Linked DNA regions of Sporichthya polymorpha DSM 43042. The protein of the gene in region 2 interacts with the protein of the main gene of each other region in a pairwise test. Links are inferred from orthologs where the notes say so. Each region holds a gene or a part of one and is shown on either strand. Other genes may lie near its edges.

Region 1 (5,332 bases), 4.6 Mb from region 2 along the record:
CGGCCTGGATGCCGGCGATGCGGGCGACCGCGAGCGCGTCGCCCTTCGGCACGCCCTCGCCGCGGAGCAGCCCGACGACGGTCGGCGACACGAGCACCCGGCCCGTCGCGGTTGCCTGACGGACCGTCACGTCCTTCGCGGAGACGTCGACCATGCGGGCCTCGCCCTTGGCGTCGACGTGCGTCAGGCCCTGCTCAGAGGGTGCTGTACTCATGCGGGGGCTCCGAACCGAAGGATGTTGACCTGTTCGCCGGCCTTGACCTCGGTCACGTCCTCGGGCACGACGATGAAGCAGTTCGACTGCGCGAGGCCCGCGAGCAGGTGCGAGCCCGGGCCGCCGACCGGCCGGACCTCGGGCAGCCCGTAAGCGCCGGAGGGGACGACCCAGCCGCGCAGAAACTGCGTCTTGCCGGCGGGCGAGGTGAGGTCGACCGAGAGCGTCGCCTGCGTCATCGGCCGCCGCTCGGGCGTCAGGCCGCGCAGCCGGCGGATCGCCGGGCGCACGAACACCTCGAACGAGACGTACGAGGAGACCGGATTGCCGGGGAGGGTGAAGATCGGCGTCCCGGTGCCGAAGCGGCCGTCGCCGCCGATGAACCCGAAGCCCTGCGGCTTGCCGGGGTTCATCTTGATGCCCTCGAAGTCGACGGTGCCGAGCTGCGAGAGCACGCCCTTGACCACGTCGTACGCGCCGGCGCTCACGCCGCCCGAGGTGATGATCAGGTCGGCGCGGGTGGTCTGCTCCTCGATCGTGGCGAGGACGGCGTCCTCGTCGTCGTGGACCATCCCGACGCGGTACGCGACGGCGCCGGCCTCGCGCGCGGCGGCGGCGAGCATGTAGCTGTTCGACTCGTAGATCTGCCCCGGGCCGAGGGGGTTGCCCGCCTCGACGAGCTCACTGCCGGTGGAGATGACGACGACGCGCGGCCGCGGATGTACCTCGACGCGGCCGACGCCGATCGCGGCGAGCAGCCCGACCTGCGCGGACCCGAGTTCGGTGCCGGCGGCGAGCAGCGCCTGCCCGATCGCGACGTCGCTGCCACGGACGCGGATGAACTGGCCCTCCCCCGGCTCGGCCTGGATCGAGACGCGGGTGGTGCCGCGGTCGGTCTGCTCGACGGGGACGATCGCCTCGGCGCCCTCGGGCACCGGGGCGCCGGTCATGATCCGGGCGCAGGTGCCCGGCTTGATCACCTTGCTCGAGACGGCGCCGGCGGCGATGTCGTCGATGACGTCGAGCTCGGCCGGGAACTCGGGCGAGGCGCCGGTGACGTCGGCCATCCGGACGGCGTAGCCGTCCATCGCCGAGTTGTCCCACGGCGGGAGGTCGAGCGGAGCGTGGACGTCGTTCGCCAACAGGCACCCGTGCGCCTCGGTGAGCGGGACGTCGAGCACCGGCATCGGCGTCAGCTGACCCAGGACGTGGACGAGGTACTCCTCGACGGACCTCACGGCGCGATCTCCCCCGTCCCGAGTTCCTTGGCGACGAAGTCGGCGAGCCAGGAGCGGAACTCCGGCCCGAGGTCCTCGCGCTCGCAGGCGAGGCGGACGATCGTGCGCAGGTAGTCCTGCCGGTCGCCGGTGTCGTAGCGGCGGCCGCGGAACACGACCGCGTGCACGGGCCCGCCGCCGTCCCCGTGCGCGAGCGAGCGGAGCGCGTCGGTGATCTGGATCTCGCCGCCCCGGCCCGGCGGGGTCCGGCGCAGGACGTCGAAGACGGCCGGCTCGATGACGTAGCGGCCGATGATCGCGAGGTTGCTCGGAGCCTCCTCGCGCGGCGGCTTCTCGACCAGGTCGGTGACGCGGACGAGGTCCTCGGAGTCGGTCGGCTCAATCGCGGCGCAGCCGTAGAGGTGGATCTGCTCGGGCGCGACCTCCATCAGCGCGATGACGCTGCCCCCGTAGCGGGTCTGCGCGTCGATCATGCGCGTGAGGAGCGGGTCGCGGGGGTCGATGAGGTCGTCGCCGAGGAGCACCGCGAACGGCTCGTCGCCGACGTGCTCGGCCGCGCAGAGGATCGCGTGCCCGAGCCCCTTCGGCTCGCCCTGGCGGACGTAGTGCATGGTCGCGAGGTCGTTGGAGGCCTGGACCTTCGCCAGCGTGGCCTCGTCCCCCTTCTCCGCGAGCTTGGTCTCGAGCTCGTAGTTGCGGTCGAAGTGGTCCTCGAGGGCCCGCTTGCTCCGCCCGGTGATCATGAGGACGTCACGCAGGCCGGCGGAGACCGCCTCCTCGACGACGTACTCGATCGCGGGCTTGTCGACGACCGGAAGCATCTCCTTCGGGGTCGCCTTGGTCGCGGGGAGGAACCGCGTGCCCAGGCCGGCGGCCGGGATGACGGCCTTGGTCATGCGGGCCGGGGTCATGCGGGAGGTCATGCCCGCAGGCTACCGAGCAGGACCGGCATGACGCGGGTGCCGCTCGTACGGAAGGATTTGATCGGCGCCCGGAGCGGCCCGGGGGACGGAGGCGAGATGGCGGTTGGCGGTGCAACCGGGTCTCAAGATGACGTGGATGCCGCCAAATCCGCCCTGCGCGCCCGGATCCTCGCCGACCGTCGCGCCCTCGACCCCGCGGCCCTCACGGCGGCGGCCGACACGATCCGCGACCACGCCCTGACCGCCCTCGCCGCGCTTCCGGTGCAGGTCAGCGGACCGGCGCGCACCGTCGCCCTCTACGTCTCGACCGGCACCGAGCCCGGGACCCGGCCCCTGCTGGAGGCCCTGCGAACCGCCGGCACGCGCGTCCTGCTCCCGGCTCTGCGGGCCGACCTCGACCTGGACTGGGGCGCCTACGCCGGCCCGGACGCCCTCGTCCCCGGCCCGCGGGGCACCGTCGAGCCGGCCGGGCCGAACACCGCCGCCCTCGCCGAGGCGGACGTCGTCCTCGTCCCCGGCCTCGCCGCCGACCGGGCCGGGCACCGACTCGGTCGCGGCGGCGGCTCCTACGACCGCGCGCTGCGCGCCGCGCACCCGGCGGCGCGGGTCGCCGTCGTCCTGCACGCCGGGGAGCTGCTCGAGTCCGTGCCGGCCGCGGCGCACGATGCGCCCGTCGACGCCGTCCTCACCCCCGCGGGCTGGACCCGCGTCGGCGCGACCGGGGAGGCGCCGTGATCCTCGGCGCCGGCGGCGGGGGCGAGGGCGCCCTGACCCTGGACGAACTCAACATCGGCCTGCTCCTCGGGTCGTCGGTGCTAATCGTGGCGATCGTCGCGATCCGGCTCGCGAGCCGGACGTCGCTGCCGAGCCTCCTGCTCTACCTCGGCCTGGGCGTCCTGCTCGGGCAGGACGTCATCGGCATCGAGTTCAGCGACGACGTCCTCACCCGGACCCTCGGCTACGCCGCCCTCGTGATCATCCTGGCCGAGGGCGGCATCACGACGAACTGGTCGACCATGCGGCCGGTCGTGCCGGCCGCCGCGTTGCTGGCGACGATCGGCGTCGGCGTGTCCGTGATGATCACCGGGACGGCCGCGCACTACCTGCTCGACCTGAACTGGCAGGTCTCGTTCCTGCTCGCCGCGATCGTGTCCTCGACCGACGCGGCGGCGGTCTTCTCCGTGCTGCGCCTGCTGACCGTGCGCCCGAAACTCGTGGGCCTGCTCGAGGCCGAGTCCGGGTTCAACGACGCCCCGGTCGTCATCCTCACCGTGGCGCTGTCGACGACCGACGCGTTCGGGGCGGGCGATTTGCCCAGCCTGCTCGGGCTGCTGGTCTACGAGCTCAGCGTCGGCCTCGTCGTCGGGGTCGTCGTCGGGTTCGTCGGCGCGGCGGGCGTGCGCCGGCTCGCCCTGCCCTCCTCGGGTCTGTACCCGATCGCGGTGCTCGCGCTGGCGGTGCTCGCCTACAGCGGGGCCTCGATGATCCACGCCAGCGGCTTCCTCGCGGTCTACATCGCGGCCGTGATCCTCGGGAACTCGCGGTTGCCGCACCGGCCCGCGACGCGCGGCTTCGTCGAGGGTCTCGCCTGGCTGGCGCAGATCGGGCTGTTCGTCCTGCTCGGCCTGCTGGTCTCCCCCGACGAACTCGGCTCGGACGTGCTGCCCGCGATCGCGGTCGGGTTCGTGCTGCTGTTCGTCGCCCGGCCGGCCGCGGTGTTCGCCTCGACGGTCTGGTTCCGGATGCCGTGGGCGGAACAGGCCTTCCTGTCCTGGGCCGGCCTGCGCGGGGCGGTGCCGATCGTCATCGCGACGATCCCGGTCGTCGAGGGCGTGCCGGACAACGAGCGGCTGTTCAACATCGTCTTCGTCCTCGCCGTCATCTACACCCTGCTGCAGGGGCCGACGCTGCCGCTGGCTGCCCGGCGGCTCGGGGTGGTGGCCGAGGCCGAACCCGTCGACCTGGACCTGGAGGCCGCGCCGCTCGAGCGCCTGGGCGCCCAGGTCCTCCAGATGCGGGTGCCGCCGGAGTCGAAGATGCACGGCGTCGAGGTGTTCGAGCTCCGGCTGCCGCAGGGGGCGAGCGTGTCGCTCATCGTGCGGGGCGGCCAGTCGCTGGTCCCGGGCGGGACGACCCGGATCCAGCGGGGCGACGAGCTGCTCGTCGTCACCCCGACGGCGATCCGCCGAGCCACCGAGGAGCGCCTGCGGGCGGTGAGTGAGCACGGTCGCCTGGCCGGCTGGGTGGACCAGAACCGCCCCTAGCGTGCACAATTAGCAGTCTCAGCCGGAGAGTGCCAGGAGGAACGTCGGTGCCGACCTACCAGTACGCGTGCACGGAGTGCGGGCACGAGTTCGAGGCCGTGCAGAAGTTCAGCGACAGCGCCCTGACCGAGTGCCCGAACTGCACCGGCAAGCTCCGCAAGGTCTTCTCCGCGGTGGGCGTCGTCTTCAAGGGCTCGGGCTTCTACCGGACCGACTCCCGCTCCTCGAACGGCTCGTCCTCGTCCTCGTCGACGTCGTCGTCGAGCTCCTCGGACAGCTCGTCCAGCTCGTCCAGCTCGTCCAGCGACTCCACGAGCTCGTCCGCGGCCGGCTCGTCGTCCCCGAAGAGCGAGTCCGCGGCCTGACCCTGGCTCGTCGGCCTGTGGACAACTCGGGGGTCTGACCTCCGGGCGGGGCTAATCTCCTCGCCCATGACCGACACGAGCATTCCCTCCGACGTCCGCGCCGACATCGGCGTCATCGGCGGGTCGGGGCTGTACGAGTTCCTCGACGAAGCCGTTGCCGTCGACGTCTCGACCCCGTACGGGCCGCCGAGCGACCCGCTCGTCATCGGCGAGATCGCGGGACGCCGGGTGGCCTTCCTGCCCCGGCACGGCGCGGACCACCGGTGGCTCCCGCACCGCATTCCCTACCGGGCGAACCTCTGGGCGCTGCGGGCGGTCGGGGTGCGGC
Region 2 (2,855 bases):
TCTGCTCGGCCGCGCGGGCGAGGTCGAGGCCACCGTCGCGCGCGAGGGCCTGGAGTTCGGGCTCCGCGGGCGCCTGGGTGCGGTCGGCGGGCAGGTGCTCGCGATCCAGGGTCTCGGTGGGCTGTACGAGGAACTGTTCCTGCCGCTGATCGGCGAGCACCAGGCGCACAACGCGGCCTGCGCCCTCGCCACCGTCGAGGCGTTCCTCGGTGGGGGCCGCGGGGAGCTCGACGTCGACGTCCTGCGTACCGGCTTCGCCGCCGTCCGCTCGCCGGGTCGGCTGGAGGTCGTCCGCCGCTCGCCGACGATCGTCCTCGACGCGGCGCACAACCCGCACGGCGCGGAGGCGACCGCCGCCGCGGTCGGCACCGACTTCGGCTTCACCCGGCTGATCGGCGTCCTCGGCGTCCTGTCCGACAAGGACGCCCGCGGGATCCTCGCCGCGTTCGAGCCCGTGCTCGCCGAGGTCGTCATCACCAACGTCCCCGGCCCGCGGTCGATGGACGCCGACGCGCTGGCCGCCCAGGCCGTCGAGATCTTCGGCGAGGACCGGGTCGAGGTCGTCCCGCGCCTCGACGACGCGATCGAGGCCGCGGTGGCGCTGGCCGAGGACGGCGCCGACGACCTCGGAGGGCTCGGCGTCCTCGTCACCGGGTCGGTCGTGCTCGCCGGGGCGGCGCGGCACCTGCTGCAGGGCACACCCGCGCGGGATCAGGCGTGAGCGGCGAGTACGAACCTCGTGGCCTGACCGAGGCCTCGCGGATCAAGATGACCCGCCGGCTGTGCTCGGTGGTGCTGATCTTCGAGGGGCTGGTCGTGTTCTTCGGGGCGCTGGTCGCCTCGCGCATGTCCGACGACGTGTCCTCCGGCACGGCGCTCGCGGTCGGGGGCGGGCTCGCACTCGGGTGCGTGCTCGCGACCGGGCTGCTGCGCTCGCCCGCGGGGATCCCGGTCGGCTGGGCGATGCAGGTGCTCGTCCTGCTCACTGCGATCGTGGTGCCCGTGATGGTGATCCTCGGCCTGATCTTCGGCGGGCTCTGGATCGCCGCCCTCCGGATCGGGCGGATGGTCGCCGAGGGTTACCCGGGTGGCGGCGGATAGGCTCGCCGCGTTCCGCGCACTGTCGAATCGCACTTGCCTAGGAGTTCCGCGTGTCCGAGAAGACCCTCGTCCTCGTCAAGCCGGACGGCGTGCGCCGCGGCCTGGTGGGCCAGATCCTGTCCCGCTTTGAGGCCAAGGGCTTCACGATCGAGGCGATGAAGCTCCAGACCGTCGACAAGCAGCTCGCCGACCAGCACTACGCCGAGCACGTCGAGAAGGGCTGGTACCCCGAGCTCCGCGAGTTCATCACCTCGGGCCCGCTGGTCGCCCTGATCCTCTCCGGCGACGAGGCGATCACCGTCGTCCGCGGCATCGTCGGCGCCACCGACGGCCGCAAGGCCGCCCCGGGCACCGTCCGCGGCGACTTCTCGCTCTCCAACCAGGAGAACCTGATCCACGCCTCCGACAGCGCCGAGTCCGCCGCCCGCGAGATCGCGCTCTGGTTCCCGGAGCTCTGAGGCACCGCTCCCCGCGCTTCCCTGCACTTCCCGACCGGCCGCTCGCTCCGAGCGGCCGGTCGTTTTTTGTGCCCGTATCGGGCCATAACGGGCGCCCGCCGGAAGCGTGGCTGTGAAGCGCCGCGCCGTCGCGCGTCGCTGCCGTGATCTTGACCTGCGCATGGCTATCGTCGCCTCACACGGGGTATAGCTTCACACCTGTCACACCCGTCACTCTCGCCCCGGAAGGCTCGTCTGATGACAACACTCGAGACACCGCCCACCGGGACGGGACTGGCCCCGGAACACAAGCTCGTCATCGACGACGCCCCGGAGGCGAAGGTCCCGGCCCCCCGGCCGGCCACCCCTGCGCGGAACCCGCTCGGCGGGTTCTCCATGGCCTCGCCGATGTCCAAGTTCGTCGGCCGCGACATCGGGGTCGACCTCGGCACCGCGAACACCCTCGTCTACGTCCGTGGCCGCGGCATCGTGCTCAACGAGCCGTCCGTCGTCGCCATCAACACGATGACGGGCGCGGTCGTGGCCGTCGGCTCCGAGGCCAAGCAGATGATCGGCCGCACCCCGGCGCACGTCGTGGCCGTCCGGCCGCTGCGCGACGGTGTGATCGCGGACTTCGAGATCACCGAGCGGATGCTCCGCTACTTCATCCAGAAGGTGCACCGCCGCCGCTACTTCGCGAAGCCGCGCGTCGTCGTGTGCGTGCCCTCGGGCATCACCGGCGTCGAGCGCCGCGCGGTCATCGAGGCCGCCAGCCAGGCCGGGGCCCGCCAGGTCCACATCGTCGAGGAGCCGATGGCGGCCGCGATCGGTGCCGCGCTCCCGGTGGCCGAGGCGACCGGCAGCATGGTCGTCGACATCGGCGGGGGCACCACCGAGGTCGCGATCATCTCCCTCGGCGGCATCGTGAACGCCCAGTCGATCCGCACCGCCGGTGACGAGTTCGACGAGGCGATCATCAACCACGTCAAGAAGGTCTACTCGCTGATGCTCGGGGAGCGGTCGGCCGAGGAGATCAAGATGACGCTCGCCGCGGCGGTTCCGCTGGCGAACCCGGAGGTCGCCGAGATCCGTGGGCGTGACCTCGTGACCGGCCTGCCGAAGACGATCGTCGTCTCGTCGGAGGACGTCCGCGACGCGATCGCCGAGCCCGTGCAGGCGATCATCGACGCCGTCCGCAACACGCTCGACTCGTGCCCGCCCGAGCTCGCCGCCGACATCATGGAGCGCGGCATCATGCTCACCGGCGGCGGCGCGCTCCTGCGCGGTCTGGACCAGCGACTGTCGGACGAGACCGGG

What was found. Proteins that work in one complex are often made in the same cells at the same time.
Region 1: the proteins of ndk (region 2) and SPOPO_RS27435 interact in binary tests that used the Escherichia coli proteins (3 or more experiments, as listed by UniProt). The link is inferred for Sporichthya polymorpha DSM 43042 from one-to-one orthologs.

What each region holds. Positions count from the first base shown.
Region 1 is NZ_KB913029.1:617,340-622,671, forward strand. The notes cover bases 1,556-4,308. They hold SPOPO_RS27435 (5-formyltetrahydrofolate cyclo-ligase), read left to right. Parts: upstream 1,556-2,507; coding sequence 2,508-3,110; downstream 3,111-4,308. Other genes in these bases: galU (UTP--glucose-1-phosphate uridylyltransferase GalU), read right to left, coding at 1,556-2,375; SPOPO_RS0103080 (potassium/proton antiporter), read left to right, coding at 3,107-4,308. Outside these bases: cyclic pyranopterin monophosphate synthase MoaC, read right to left, coding at 1-214; molybdotransferase-like divisome protein Glp, read right to left, coding at 211-1,452; more of galU, read right to left, coding at 1,449-1,555; more of SPOPO_RS0103080, read left to right, coding at 4,309-4,639; SPOPO_RS33530 (FmdB family zinc ribbon protein), read left to right, coding at 4,687-5,004; SPOPO_RS0103095 (S-methyl-5'-thioadenosine phosphorylase), read left to right, coding at 5,071-5,332. UniProt on the Escherichia coli protein: Involved in the removal of 5-formyltetrahydrofolate.
Region 2 is NZ_KB913029.1:5,240,621-5,243,475, reverse strand. It holds ndk (nucleoside-diphosphate kinase), read left to right. Parts: upstream 1-1,151; coding sequence 1,152-1,559; downstream 1,560-2,855. Other genes in the region: SPOPO_RS0125255 (rod shape-determining protein), read left to right, coding at 1,935-2,855; SPOPO_RS0125265 (DUF4233 domain-containing protein), read left to right, coding at 718-1,101; SPOPO_RS0125270 (bifunctional folylpolyglutamate synthase/dihydrofolate synthase), read left to right, coding at 1-721. UniProt on the Escherichia coli protein: Major role in the synthesis of nucleoside triphosphates other than ATP. The ATP gamma phosphate is transferred to the NDP beta phosphate via a ping-pong mechanism, using a phosphorylated active-site intermediate.